Regions from separate parts of the Streptomyces sp. NPDC016851 genome, predicted to be linked through region 1. Evidence: riboswitches for the same ligand, from Rfam matches in the RefSeq annotation. Region 1 holds a riboswitch; the other holds the start of a gene.

What was found. Region 1 has a riboswitch for glycine ahead of gcvT (glycine cleavage system aminomethyltransferase GcvT). Riboswitches for the same ligand answer to the same signal wherever they lie in the genome.
Region 2: linked by a shared signal. The riboswitch ahead of gcvP (aminomethyl-transferring glycine dehydrogenase) and the one ahead of gcvT (glycine cleavage system aminomethyltransferase GcvT) in region 1 are both predicted to bind glycine.

What each region holds. Positions count from the first base shown of each region.
Region 1 is NZ_JBVHEP010000009.1:281,456-288,712, reverse strand. Features, by position in the region: gene ACZ3I3_RS17320 (L-serine ammonia-lyase) at 1-947, opposite strand, end outside; gene glyA (serine hydroxymethyltransferase) at 1,044-2,306, opposite strand; gene gcvH (glycine cleavage system protein GcvH) at 2,321-2,698, opposite strand; gene gcvT (glycine cleavage system aminomethyltransferase GcvT) at 2,798-3,916, opposite strand; glycine riboswitch at 3,955-4,077, opposite strand; glycine riboswitch at 4,078-4,177, opposite strand; gene ACZ3I3_RS17300 (AAA family ATPase) at 4,359-5,027, shown strand; gene ACZ3I3_RS17295 (enhanced serine sensitivity protein SseB) at 5,095-5,883, shown strand; gene ACZ3I3_RS17290 (enhanced serine sensitivity protein SseB C-terminal domain-containing protein) at 6,022-6,822, shown strand; gene ACZ3I3_RS17285 (ABC transporter permease) at 7,164-7,257, shown strand, end outside.
Region 2 is NZ_JBVHEP010000022.1:7,761-15,017, reverse strand. Features, by position in the region: gene ACZ3I3_RS29940 (ABC transporter ATP-binding protein) at 1-211, shown strand, start outside; gene ACZ3I3_RS29935 (TOBE domain-containing protein) at 238-657, shown strand; gene gcvP (aminomethyl-transferring glycine dehydrogenase) at 709-3,594, opposite strand; glycine riboswitch at 3,772-3,867, opposite strand; gene ACZ3I3_RS29925 (PRC-barrel domain-containing protein) at 3,981-4,355, shown strand; partial or broken gene ACZ3I3_RS29920 (DNA polymerase IV) at 4,274-5,779, opposite strand; gene ACZ3I3_RS29915 (MerR family transcriptional regulator) at 5,914-6,597, opposite strand; gene ACZ3I3_RS29910 (bifunctional nuclease family protein) at 6,914-7,257, opposite strand, start outside.

The DNA of each region.
Region 1 (7,257 bases):
AAGCGGACCACGCCCTCCTCGTCGGCGCCGGGCACGAAGTTCATGTAGTAGTGCAGGACGGCCGGGATGATGCCGGCCGCGCCGTTCGTCGGGGCGGTGACGACCCGGCCCCCGGCCGCGTTCTCCTCGTTGACCGCCATCGCGTAGAGGGTGATCCACTCCATGGCGAGGGCCTTCGGGTCGCCCTCGGAGCGCAGTTTGCGGGCGGTGTTCGCGGCCCGGCGGCGCACCTTCAGACCGCCCGGCAGGATGCCCTCGCGGGACATGCCGCGCGCCACGCACGCCTCCATGACCCGCCAGATCTCCAGCAGTCCGGCGCGGATCTCCTCCTCGGTGCGCCAGGCCCGCTCGTTCTCCAGCATCAGCGCCGAGATGGACAGGCCGGTCTCCTGGGCCATCCGCAGCAGCTCGTCGCCCGTGCGGAAGGGGTACTTCAGCACGGTGTCGTCGAGCTTGATGCGGTCCGCGCCGACCGCTTCCTCGTCGACGACGAAGCCGCCGCCGACCGAGTAGTACGTCTTCGTCAGCAGCTCGGCGCCCGAGGCGTCGTACGCCCACAGCGTCATGCCGTTGGCGTGGTACGGCAGGGTCTTGCGGCGGTGCAGGACCATGTCGTCGTCGTAGGAGAACGCGATCTCGTGCTCGCCCAGCAGGTTCAGCCGGCCGCCGGCCTTGATCGTCTCCACCCGTTCGTCGGCCTTCTCCACGTCCACCGTGCGCGGCGAGTCGCCCTCCAGGCCGAGCAGCACCGCCTTGGGCGTGCCGTGGCCGTGGCCGGTGGCGCCGAGCGAGCCGTAGAGCTCCGCGCGGACCTTCGCGGCCGGGGCCAGCAGCTCCTCGTTGCGCAGCCGCCGGGCGAACATCCGGGCCGCGCGCATCGGGCCGACGGTGTGGGAGCTGGACGGGCCGATGCCGATCGAGAACAGGTCGAAGACCGAGATGGCCACGGGGGACTCCTGACTACGGGGGTGGTGCAAGGGGTGGTGCAGGGTTTCAGGGCGCCCCGCCCCACGCGGAACGGGGCGCCCTGAAAGGTTTCTTCGTTATGTGGTCGAACCCGGGTACAGCGGGTGCTTGTCGGCCAGGGCCTTCACCCGGGCCTTGAGGGCTTCGGCGTCGTACGACGGCTTCAGCGCCTCGGCGATGACGTCCGCGACCTCCGCGAAGTCCTCGGCCTGGAACCCGCGGGTGGCCAGGGCCGGTGTGCCGATCCGCAGGCCGGACGTCACCATCGGCGGGCGCGGGTCGTCCGGGATCGCGTTCCGGTTGACCGTGATGCCCACCTCGTGGAGGCGGTCCTCGGCCTGCCGGCCGTCCAGCTCCGAGTGGCGCAGGTCGACCAGGACCAGGTGCACGTCCGTGCCGCCGGACAGGACGTCCACGCCCACGCCCCGGACGTCGTCCTTCACCAGACGCTCGGCCAGGATGCGGGCACCCTCCAGCGTACGGCGCTGGCGCTCCTTGAAGTCCTCCGAGGCCGCGACCTTGAAGGCGACGGCCTTGGCCGCGATCACATGCTCCAGCGGACCACCCTGCTGACCGGGGAAGACGGCGGAGTTGATCTTCTTGGCCAGTTCGGCCGTGGAGAGGATCACACCGCCGCGCGGGCCGCCCAGCGTCTTGTGGGTGGTCGTGGTCACCACGTGCGCGTGCGGCACGGGGTTCGGGTGCAGCCCCGCCGCGACGAGCCCGGCGAAGTGCGCCATGTCGACCATCAGGTACGCGCCGACCTCGTCCGCGATCCGGCGGAACGCGGCGAAGTCCAGCTGCCGCGGGTAGGCCGACCAGCCCGCGACGATCAGCTTCGGCTTCGACTCCTTGGCCAGCCGCTCCACCTCGGCCATGTCGACCCGGCCGTCGTCGCCCACGTGGTAGGCGACGACGTCGTAGAGCTTGCCGGAGAAGTTGATCTTCATGCCGTGGGTCAGGTGCCCGCCGTGCGCGAGGTTCAGACCCATGATGGTGTCGCCCGGCTTGAGCAGCGCGAACATCGCGGCGGCGTTGGCCTGGGCGCCCGAGTGCGGCTGCACGTTGGCGTGCTCGGCGCCGAACAGCTCCTTGACCCGGTCGATCGCGATCTGCTCGACCACGTCGACGTGCTCGCAGCCGCCGTAGTAGCGGCGGCCCGGGTAGCCCTCGGCGTACTTGTTGGTGAGGACCGAGCCCTGCGCCTCCATGACCGCGACCGGGGCGAAGTTCTCCGAGGCGATCATCTCGAGCGTGGACTGCTGCCGGTGCAGCTCGGCGTCGACCGCGGCGGCCACGGCCGGGTCGAGCTCGTGCAGGGGTGTGTTCAGGACGGACATACGGCTATGACTCCTCAGCCGGCGGAGAACGCGGTGTACTCGTCGGCGGAGAGCAGGTCGCCCGGCTCCTCGGCGACCCGCACCTTGAACAGCCAGCCGCCCTCGAAGGGGGCCGAGTTCACCAGCGACGGGTCGTTCACCACGTCCTCGTTGACCTCGGTGACCTCACCGGAGACGGGGGAGTAGAGGTCGGACACCGACTTGGTCGACTCCAGTTCGCCGCAGGTCTCGCCCGCGGACACCGTGTCACCGACCTCGGGGAGCTGGACGAAGACCACGTCGCCGAGCGCGTTGGCCGCGTGCTCCGTGATGCCGACCGTCGAGACGCCGTCCTCGGCGGCCGACAGCCACTCGTGCTCCTTGCTGTAACGCAGCTGCTGGGGGTTGCTCATGGCCTGGATTCTCCTGTACGCGCGGGAGTGCTGATGAAGGGGACTGCTGGTGAGCGCCGTGATGTGCCGGGGCCGCTGGTGCGGCCCGACGGCCAGTGTCTACTTCTGGCGCTTGTAGAACGGCAGCGCCACGACCTCGTACGGCTCGTGACTGCCCCGGATGTCCACGCCCACGCCGGTCGCGCCGGGCGCGGCGTGCGCGGGATCCACGTAGGCCATCGCGATCGGCTTGCCGAGCGTGGGGGAGGGGGCGCCGGAGGTGACCTCGCCGATCACCTCGCCGCCGGCGACGACCGCGTACCCGGCGCGCGGGACCCGGCGGCCCTCGGCGACGAGCCCGACCAGCACGCGCGGCGGGTTCTGCTCGGCCCTGGCGGCGGCTTCGCGCAGGGCCTCGCGCCCCACGAAGTCGCCCTCCTTCTCGAACTTCACCACCCGGCCGAGCCCGGCGTCGAAGGGCGTCAGCGAGGTGCTCAGCTCGTGCCCGTACAGCGGCATGCCCGCCTCCAGGCGCAGCGTGTCGCGGCAGGACAGTCCGCAGGGGACCAGTCCGGCGCCCTCGCCGGCCTTGGTCAGGGCCTGCCACAGCTCGACGGCGTGCTCCGGCTTCACGAACAGCTCGAAGCCGTCCTCGCCGGTGTAGCCGGTGCGGGCGATCAGGGCCGGGACCCCGGCGACCGTGCCGGGCAGACCGGCGTAGTACTTCAGCCCGTCGAGGTCGGCGTCGGTGAGGGACCTCAGGATCCCGGGGGACTCCGGGCCCTGCACGGCGATCAGCGCGTAGGCGTCCCGGTCGTCGCGCACCTCTGCGTCGAAGCCGGCGGCGCGCTCGGTCAGCGCGTCAAGGACCACCTGGGCGTTGGAGGCGTTGGCGACGACCATGTACTCGGTCTCGCCCAGCCGGTAGACGATCAGGTCGTCGAGGATGCCGCCGTCGGCCCGGCAGATCATGGTGTAGCGGGCGCGGCCGGGCTTGACGCCGCCGATGTTGCCCACCAGGGCGTGGTCGAGGAGGGCGGCGGCCTGCGGGCCGGTGACGGTGATCTCCCCCATGTGGGAGAGGTCGAAGAGCCCGGCCTTCGTGCGCACGGCGTTGTGCTCGTCGCGCTCGGAGCCGTAGCGCAGGGGCATGTCCCAGCCGGCGAAGTCGGTCATCGTCGCGCCGAGCGAACGATGCAGGGCATCGAGCGCGGTGTGGCGCAGTGGCGTACTGCTCATCGGTCGGTCGTCTCCAAGGGCATGACGGGCGAGGTCGTTCCTCCCCATCTGTCATCGGAACCTGAGAGGTTCGCCATGACCACGGGGGACACGGCTTGCACCTTGGGTGGAGCCACGCCCGCCGCCTCGGCGACAGGGGATGGCCCGCTTTTCAGATGTGCCTCGCCCGCGCGGTAACGGGGCCTGAGAGATTCAAGGGAGGGACTTGCTCCTTCGGCGCCCCAGCGTCAGCGGTGCTGGGAACTCTCCCGCGCGGATTCAAACGGCCGGTATGCAGTTGGCGCGCACATCATTGCACGCATTGTCGCGGGGCGGCAGGGGCAGCACCCTGTAGCAGGGCTGTTGCGGGAAGAGGACTAAAACCAGAGACATCGGGCATTACCTTCTCTTTACACTCAGCGGGGATGGGACTCGTACCTGGCCCCAGGGGAGGACGATCACGGTGAACAGGACCACCGCGTACGCCACGACATCGGGCGTCGCGCTGCCCGAGCAGCCGGCCGTTCCGGCACGGGCGGCCTGCGGCCCGCTGCCGGTGCCGGTCGTCCGCGATCTGCGCGAGCGCGAAGGCCGAGGCCCGCACGCGCTGCTCTTCGGCCCCCGCGACCTCGTCGTGGTCACGGGCCTGCCCGGCAGCGGCAAGTCCACGCTGATGCGGCGCACCGTGCCGGGCCGGCGCATCGACTCCCAGGACGCCCGCGACCGCTGGGACAGCCGCATGCCCCGCTTCCTGCCGTACGGGGTCTACCGCCCGCTCGTCCGCCTCGCCCACTACGCCGGGCTGCGGCGCGCCCTGCGCACCGGCGAGGGCGTCGTCGTGCACGACTGCGGCACCCAGGCCTGGGTCCGCCGCTGGCTGGCCCGCGAGGCCCGGCGCCGGGGCGGCACCCTGCATCTGCTCCTGCTCGACGTCACCCCCGAGGAGGCCCTGGCCGGCCAGCGCGACCGGGGCCGCGGCGTCTCGCGGTACGCGTTCCTGCGCCACCGCGCGGCGGCCAACCGCCTGCTGCGCTCCGTGGAGCGGGGCGAACTGCCCGCGGGCTGCGGCTCGGCGATCCTCGTCGACCGGGACGCGGCGGGCACCCTGCGCCGGATCGGCTTCACGGGCTGACCGCCGGCGGCCGGGGAGCCGCTAGCCTTTTGAGCCACAGCAGTGGTTCCAGGCAGGCGGTAGGCAGATGGACTTCCCGGCGGACTTCTCCGCGGACTTCCCGGCGCACACGCAGACCCACCCGCACGGCGGATGGCCCGGCAACGAACTGGAGGAGGTGCTCTCGGCCTCCCTCGGGGCCGGGCCGTCGGCCGGCGGGCGGATCGTCGAGGTGCTCGGCCGGAGTTTCGTCTGGGTCCCCCTGCCGAGCGGCGGCGGCCCGCAGAGCGGTCCCCTCGAGCTGCCCGGCATCGAGATCGAGGGCCAGGCGTACGTACCGGTGTTCAGCTCGGAGGAGCAGTTCCGCCAGGTCGTCGGCTCCCACATGTCGTACACGATCGCGCCCGCCGTGGAATTCGCCCGCGGCCTGCCCCCGCACGCGGGGATAGCCGTCAACCCGGGCGGCGTCGTCGGCATACCCCTCCCGCCGCCCGCGGTGGCCGAGCTCTGCCGGGCCGGCCGGACCCCCTTGGACGGCCCCGCGAGCGGCGGCCGGGTCCGCCTCTTCGAGCCCGACTGGCAGGACGACCCGGTGGACTTCCTCGCCGCCGCCTCCGCGGAGTTCGAGGCCATCGGCGTCGTCCTCACCGCCCGCCGCTGCCTCGCCGCGATCGAGACCGCCGACCCGGTGATGTTCGTGGGCGTCGAACTCTCCCAGTGGGAAGGCGACCTGCGGGCCCTCCCCCTGGAGGCCCTGTCCCGAGCCGTGACCCGGTGCCCGGCCCCGTGGCAGGTCAACCTGGTCCTCCTGGACGTGGCGGAGGACCCGGTGGGCACCTGGATGAGGGACCGGGTCCGGCCCTTTTATCAGCGGTAGGACAGCGAACTCAGGGGCGCGGGGAACGGCGCGACAAGCCACACACGACCCGCGCCCGCAAACCGGCACCAATCCCCGAGCTCCCGCACGGGCTTAAGCTAGGTCACGGTCGAGGCGTTGTACGAAGGGGCGGTAAAGGTGAGCGCGAGCGGCACGGCCGCGGCCGGACAGGTCGAGCACATGCTGCGCCAGGTCACGCCCGGGCGTTACGACGCCTACGAGGCACTCCTGCGCGCGCTCGCGACCCCGCACTCCGGCCAGATCTGGATGCTCCTCTGGCACGGCCAGGCGGGCTCCCCCGACGCCCAGTACGGGAACATGGAGGTCGACGGCTACGGCTACGCCCCCTGTGTGACCTCCGCCCAGGAGCTCTCGGCGAGCGGCTGGAACCGCAGCTACGAGGTGGTCGACGGAGTCGACGTCGCCCGCGCCCTCTACCCCGACCACTACGGCCTCTGGCTCAACCCGCACGCCCCGGGCGGCGGGGTCGGCATCCCCTGGCTCGACCTGCGGCGGATCGCCACGGGCCTGGACCGCCAGCCCGCCGGCCCGCTGCGGCTGTCCGAACCGGCCATCGAGCTCCCGCAGTTCTACGCCCTGCTCGCGCAGAACGCCCACCGCACCCCGGCCGTCCGCTCGCTGCGCCGGGCCTGGGTGCAGCCCGCGCTGGGCGCGCCGTACCTCGCCATCGGACTGGATGTGTACGACACCTCGCCGCCGGCCGTGGATTCCGTGCGCGCGATGATGCAGCAGTCCCTCGGTGCCGTACCGGACGGGCTGCCCGTCTCGACCGTCGCCATGTCCGACGAGCACGACCCGGTCGCCATGTGGCTGCGCGCGAGCGCCCGCCCCTTCTACGACCGCGAGGCCCACGCCACCGCCCCGGTCCAGGCCCCCGCCTCGGGCTACGGCTACCCCCCGGTCCAGGGCCGCTACTGACGCGTCCGGCGGGCCCCCGATGGCCTCTCTTTCCTCACCTTCAAACGCGACCGGCTCTCAGCTCTCCGCGCGTAGATAGGGGGGAAAGGCATGGGTCTGTCCTAAAATGCCCCTGTCTCAGCGCGTCCGACCCCCGCTACCCACTGTCCGGATAACGGAACCCCGCAGACAGCATCACGTTTACGCATCCTTTCACCGCCAAGTCTGGCAACAGATCGCCAAAGCGTTGAAGACTCCCCGCAAGACACGGGCCGGGTCGGTCTTGTGTACGAGACAAACAAACCGCTACAGCGGCAGCCAGGGGCTCGGCGATCGCCGGCCCGAGAGGGGTCAATCGCACCGTGACCGCACCGATCGAGACCACCGGGGCGGAAGCCGGAGCACAGCCCGAGGCCGTGCTCTCCGGGGTCAAGAAGAGCCAGATCGAGGGGCGTT
Region 2 (7,257 bases), on a different contig from region 1:
CCGCCCCACGGGCTCCAGCGCCCGCAACCTCTGGCACTGCGAGGTCGCCGGACTGGAGACGCACGGCGACCAGATCCGCGCGGACCTCACCGGCGAACTCCCCCTGACCGCCGACCTCACCACGGTCGCCGCGGCCGAACTCGACCTGCGTCCCGGCGCCCCGGTCTGGGCGACGGTCAAAGCGACGCAGACTCACGCATACCCGGCATAGGGAACTCGCCGGGCTACCGTGCCCCCATGAGCCTGAGCATCCGCAACCAGCTTCCCGGCACCGTCATCGCTGTCACGCCCGGCGGGGCCATGGCGACGGTCAGGGTCCGCCTCACCGGCGGCCAGGCCCTCACCGCGGCGATCACCCGCGAGGCGGCCGACGACCTCGGCCTTGCGCCGGGCGCCGCCGTGCGGGCCCTGGTGAAGTCGACGGAGGTCTCGCTGGCCACCGCCCCCGTCGAGGGCCTGTCCATCCGCAACCGGCTCCCCGGCACGGTCACGGACATCGCGACCGGCGACGCCATGGCGTCCGTGCGGGTCACCGTCGACGGCGGTGAACTGACCGCCGTGATCACCAGGGACGCCGCGGACGACCTCGCCCTCTCGGCCGGAACCCCCGTCATCGCCCTGATCAAGTCGACCGAGGTGTCCCTCGCCGCCGAATGACGGGAGGGGCCCCGCACCGCGGAGCCCCTCCCGTCCGACCTGTCCGGTCGGTCAGTCCTCGTACGCGTCCAGCGGCGGGCAGGAGCAGACCAGGTTCCGGTCGCCGAAGGCCTGGTCGATGCGGCGCACCGGCGGCCAGTACTTGTCGGCGACCGAGACCCCGGCCGGGAAGACGGCCTCCTCACGGCTGTAGGCGTGCTCCCACTCCCCGGCGAGCGTCCCGGCGGTGTGCGGGGCGCCCCGCAGCGGGTTGTCGTCCGCGGGCCACGCACCGGAGCCGACGTTCTCGATCTCCGCGCGGATGGCGATCATGGCCTCGCAGAACCGGTCCAGCTCGATCAGGTCCTCCGACTCGGTCGGCTCGATCATCAACGTCCCCGCCACCGGGAACGACATCGTCGGCGCGTGGAAGCCGTAGTCGATCAGCCGCTTGGCGACGTCGTCGACGCTCACCCCGGTCGCCTTGGTCAGCGGCCGCAGGTCGATGATGCACTCGTGTGCGACGAGCCCGCCGGGGCCGGTGTAGAGCACCGGGTAGTGCGGCTCCAGGCGCTTGGCGATGTAGTTGGCACTGAGCACCGCCACCTGCGTGGCCCGCTTCAGCCCCTCGCCTCCCATGAGCCGGACGTAGGCCCAGGAGATCGGCAGGATGCCGGCGGAACCCCACGGCGCCGCGGAGATGGGGCCGACACCCGTCTCCGGGCCCGCCTCGGGCTGGAGCGGGTGGTTCGGCAGGTACGGCGCGAGGTGCTCACGCACCGCCACCGGACCGACGCCCGGGCCGCCACCGCCGTGCGGGATGCAGAAGGTCTTGTGCAGGTTCAGGTGCGAGACGTCACCGCCGAAGTGCCCCGGCTTGGCGAGCCCCACGAGCGCGTTGAGGTTGGCCCCGTCGACGTAGACCTGCCCGCCCGCCTCGTGCACCTGCGCGCAGATCTCGGAGACGTGCTCTTCGAACACACCGTGCGTGGACGGGTACGTGATCATCAGCACCGACAGCTCGTCGCGGTACTGCTCGATCTTGGCCCGCAGGTCCTCGACGTCGATCTCGCCGTCGTCGGCGGTCTTCACGACGACGACCTTCATGCCCGCCATCACGGCGCTCGCGGCGTTGGTCCCGTGCGCGGACGACGGGATCAGGCACACGGTGCGCTGCTCGTCCCCGTTGGCCCGGTGGTACCCGCGGACGGCGAGCAGACCGGCCAGCTCGCCCTGCGACCCGGCGTTGGGCTGGAGGGAGACCTTGTCGTACCCGGTGACCTCGGCGAGACGGTCCTCCAGTTCACGGATGAGCTTGAGGTACCCCCCGGCCTGCTCGGCGGGCGCGAAGGGGTGCAGCTGCCCGAACTCGGGCCAGGTGACCGGCTCCATCTCCGTGGTCGCGTTGAGCTTCATGGTGCAGGAGCCCAGCGGGATCATGCCCCGGTCGAGCGCGTAGTCGCGGTCGGCCAGCCGGCGCAGGTAGCGCAGCATCGCCGTCTCGGAGCGGTGCTGGTGGAAGACGGGGTGCGTCAGGTACTCGTCGGTCCGCAGCAGACCGTCCGGAAGCCCGTCTTCCGTGGTCGCGTCCAGCGCCTCGATGACCCCCTCGACCCCGAAGGCGGCCCACACGGCACGCAGCTGGGCCCGCGTGGTCGTCTCGTCGCAGGCGATCGAGACGTGGTCGGCGTCGACGAGACGGAGGTTGACCCCGTTCTCCCGCGCGGCGGCCACGACCTCGGCGGCCCGGTCGGCGACGCGTGCGGTCACGGTGTCGAAGTAGGAGCCGTGCACGACCTCGACCCCGCCGTTCGCGAGCCCGGCGGCGAGAACCGTGGCGTACCGGTGGGTGCGCCGCGCGATGCCCTTCAGGCCCTCCGGGCCGTGGTAGACGGCGTACATGCCCGCCATGACGGCGAGCAGCACCTGGGCGGTGCAGATGTTGCTGGTGGCCTTCTCGCGGCGGATGTGCTGTTCACGCGTCTGGAGCGCCAGTCGGTAGGCCTTGTTCCCGTCGGCGTCCACGGACACGCCGACGAGCCGCCCGGGCAGGCTGCGCGCCATCTTGTCCTTGACCGCCATGTAGCCGGCGTGCGGACCGCCGAAGCCCATCGGCACACCGAAGCGCTGCGTCGTCCCGACGGCGATGTCCGCGCCGAGCTCACCGGGCGACTTCAGCAGCGTCAGCGCGAGCAGATCGGCGGCGACGGTGACGAGCGCCCCGAGTTGGTGCGCCTGGTCGATGACCGGCTTGATGTCGCGCACGGCTCCGGAGGCGCCCGGGTACTGGATCAGCACGCCGTTGATCTCGCGCTCGGCGATCTCGGCGGGGATGCCCTCGCCGAGGTCGGCGACGACGACCTCGACGCCGGTCGGCTCGGCCCGGGTCTGGATCACGGCGATGGTCTGCGGCAGCGCGTCCGCGTCGACCAGGAACAGACCCTTCTTGTTCTTGCCGAGCCGCCGCGACAGCGCCATGGCCTCGGCGGCCGCGGTGCCCTCGTCGAGCAGCGAGGCACCGGAGGTGGGCAGTCCGGTGAGGTCGGCGACCATGGTCTGGAAGTTGAGCAGCGCCTCGAGCCGTCCCTGCGAGATCTCCGGCTGGTACGGCGTGTAGGCCGTGTACCAGGCCGGGTTCTCCATGACGTTGCGCATGATGACCGGCGGCGTGAACGTGCCGTAGTACCCGAGTCCGATCATGGAGCCGAGGACGTGGTTGCGGTCGGCGAGGGAGCGCAGCTCGGCGATCACCTCGGCCTCGCTGCGGGCGCCCGGCAGGTCCAGCGCCTCGGCGCTCTTGATCACGGCCGGGACCGCGGCGGCCGTGAGCTCGTCCAGCGAGCCGTAGCCGACCTGCGCGAGCATCTTGGCGCGGGCCTCGTGGTCGGGGCCGATGTGACGCTGCTCGAAGGGAACTGCCTCTTCGAGTTCGGAGAGCGGGATGCGATGGGCGGTCATTTGCGGAGGCCTCCTGGTCTGACACGACCTTCGAGGGGCACCACGGCACGGGTACCCGAACGGCCTCCCCCTCTGTCATCTCGACCTGAGAGCTTCACCGGATCGCCCGAAGGCCTCCGGTTTTCACCGTCGGTGAGAGCGGAAGCCGTCGACACCCGCCCTGCTTTCCAGAGTGACCTCGTCCGTGCGGTACGTGTGCCTGAGAGATTCCGGGGAGGATTTGCTCCTTCGGCGCCTCCGATGGTGTCTGGAGGACTCTCCCGCACGGGGTCAGCAGCCGCTGCCAGCGTACCAGCGCGGTCAACGCACGAACCTTCGAGTGGCCGCCTCCCCGATTGTGCCGTTTTGTAGTGTTCACGGATGAGTTGCGACTACGTGGAGGGCCCGTGCGAACCGATACCGATCCGCGCAACCTGATCGGCCGCAAGGCGTTCGACCGCAACGGAACCAGGATCGGCACGATCGACGAGGTCTACCTCGACGACGCCACCGGTGAGCCGGAGTGGGCGGCCATACGGACCGGCCTGTTCAGCAGGGACGCTTTCGTCCCGCTCGAACCGAGTGAACTGATCGACGGCGCCCTCCACGTGCCCTTCGACCGCGCCCTGATCAAGGACGCCCCCGACTTCGGCGTGGGCCGGCACCTCTCCCCCGAACAGGAACTGCAGCTCTACCACCACTACGGCCTCGACGTCGCCGCGCCTCCCCCGCTGCCCGACCACGACTTCGGCAAGCTGGCGGGCACGGACGAGACGGCCTGAAGCCCCGACCGGCCGGTCTAGGGGGCAGCGGACCCCACCCCCACAGCCCCGGCCCCACCCTCCGGCCCACCACCACTCTCCCCCGGGCTTGATAACACCAGCGGCAACGGATCCGCCGGCTCCAGGTCCGGATCGTCGACCCGGAAGGTCCGCACCCGCCCGGGCTCGGAGCCGGGCGTCTCGAACCGCACGGTGACCCGCCCCAGACCGCTTCCCTGCACCCATCCGTGCCCGAACAGGGCGTGCCGTACGTCGTGCCCGGCGGGCCACCGCCGCTCGGCGAGCGCCGGCTGCTCCTCGGCCGGCGCCACGGCGTCCTCCTCGAGCGGTCCCTGCGCCTCCGGCCGCTCCCCTGCCGCCTGCGCGAAGAGATCCTCCTGGGTGTAGTCGGCGAGCCCGCTGACGCCCACCCCGAGCAACCGCACACCGCCCGTCGTGTCGACCGAGTCGAGCAGCCGGGCCGCCGCCTCACGGATCACCCCGGGATCGTCCGTCGGCCCGCGCAGCGTCTCGGACCGGGTGAGCGTCGAGAAGTCGTACCGCCGCACCTTCAGCACGATCGTCCGCCCGGACAGCCCGGCCCCGCGCAGCCGCCGCACGCACCGGTCGGCCAGTCGCTGCACCTCGAGACCGACCCGCACCCGGTCGTGGATGTCCACGTCGTAGGTGTCCTCGACCGACACCGACTTCGTCTCCCGCTCCGCCACGACAGGCCGGTCGTCCCGCGCGAGCGCCATGGCGTACAGGCCGTGCCCGTGCGACTTTCCCAGCAGCCGGACCATCTCGTCCTCGCCCGCCTCGGCGATCTCCTCGATCGTGGTGATCCCGGCCCGCCGCAGATGATCGCCCGTCGCCGGCCCGACCCCCGGCAGCGTCCGCACCGACATCGGCCCGAGCATCGCCCGCTCGGTCCCCGGCTCGATCACCACCAGCCCGTCCGGCTTGGCCTGCTCCGAGGCGATCTTCGCGAGCATCTTGGAGGCGGCGAGCCCCACCGATCCCGTGAGCCCGGTGACGGCCCGTATGTCCGCGCGCAGCTGCCCTCCGACGAGCCGCGCCGACTGCTCGTCCCACGCCGCTCCCCCGGCTTCCAGGTCCACGAACGCCTCGTCCAGGCTCAGCGGCTCCACCAGCGGCGACAGCGCCCGCAGCAGCTCCATCACCCGCTCGCTGATCGCCTTGTAGAACCCGAAGCGCGGCACGAGGTACGCGGCGTTGGGCGCCAGCCGCCTGGCCTGCCCCATCGGCATCGCCGAATGCACACCGAAGACCCTCGCCTCGTACGATGCCGTGGCCACGACGCCCCGGGGCCCGAGCCCGCCCACGACGACGGCCTTTCCGCGCAGGCTCGGCTTGGACGCCTGCTCCACCGAGGCGAAGAAGGCGTCCATGTCGAGATGCAGGATCGTGGGCGCGGTTCTCACATCTCCGATGCTGCCCTACGCCACTGACAACGCCCCGGGCAACCACCCTGACACCCCCGGGAGAAACCGCTTGCGGCCCGGCGCGGAAACGTCCCGCCTCCAACGGCCAGGGGGGCACCGCACTGCCGGACGGTTCAGACGGCCCGGTTCCGCCGACGCGCCAGCTCGTCCGCCGGGTTGGACCCGACCAGGGTCTCGCCGGTGTCGATCCGCTCGCCGTGCAGCTGGGACAGCGCGCTCTCCACGTCCCGCCACACCACGCCCACGGCGATCCCGAAGACGCCCTGGCCCCCTTGGAGCAGCGCGTGAACCTCGTCCGGCGAGGTGCACTCGTAGACCGTCGCCCCGTCACTCATCAGCGTCATGCGCTCCAGATCGCGGAAACCGCGTTCTCTGAGGTGCTGGACGGCCGTGCGGATGTTCTGGAGCGACACCCCGGTGTCGAGGAACCGCTTGACGATCTTCAGGACGACGACGTCCCGGAAGCTGTACAGCCGCTGCGTCCCCGACCCGTAGGCGGGACGCACACTCGGCTCGACGAGGCCGGTGCGGGCCCAGTAGTCCAACTGCCGGTAGGTGATTCCGGCGGCCGCGCAGGCCGTGGGGCCGCGATAGCCGATCTGCTCGGACGCCATGGACGCCGTCCCTCCGCTGCTCGGCACAGCCGTCGGTCGCTGCGGAACGTGATCAGCCACCCCGCCGGGCTGGGGACATCCCCCGCTCGGGCGGAGCCGTGAGCCCGGGGGAGGGTACGGACCGCTCGCCCTGAGACTGCGCTCGGGGCCACCCCCAGCCGTACCGTCGCCGCTGCTTCTCACGCCGACCTCCGTCCTTGACCTGCCTTCTCGACGGTAGGCAGTCACCCGGGGTGCGTCAACGATCGCCACACTCGCCACGCCGAGTGATAATCACCCTAAGAGTGGTTTCCCGTGCCCCACCGCGGGGAAAGGCTAGCCGAATGCCCCCGATACGGGCCGCGTGACGCTCTCACTCGCCTCCGGCACATGCGGGCATTTCACCCGTCACACACAGGGCGGGCGACCCTGCCGCGGACCACATCGTCCGCCGGGCCGCCCACGCGCCTCACTGGCCTCCGGCACTCCCCGCCGTCCGGCTCTCACCGGATTCCGGAGCTCACTGGCTGCTGCTGCCGAAGTCCTCCGGGGAGATCTGGTCGAGGAACTCGCGGAATTTCTCCACCTCGTCCTCCTGCTCGTCCGGGATCGCGATACCGGCGTCGTCGAGCACCGTGTCACTGCCGTAGATCGGCGTTCCGGTGCGCAGGGCCAGCGCTATGGCGTCGGACGGACGGGCGCTCACCTCGACGCCGCTGGCGAAGACCAGCTCCGCGTAGAAGACGCCCTCACGCAGGTCCGTGATGCGCACTTCCGTGAGCTCCTGACCGACGGCCTCCAGCACGTCCTTGAACAGATCGTGGGTCAGCGGCCGCGCAGGAGCCATGCCCTGCTGGGCGAAGG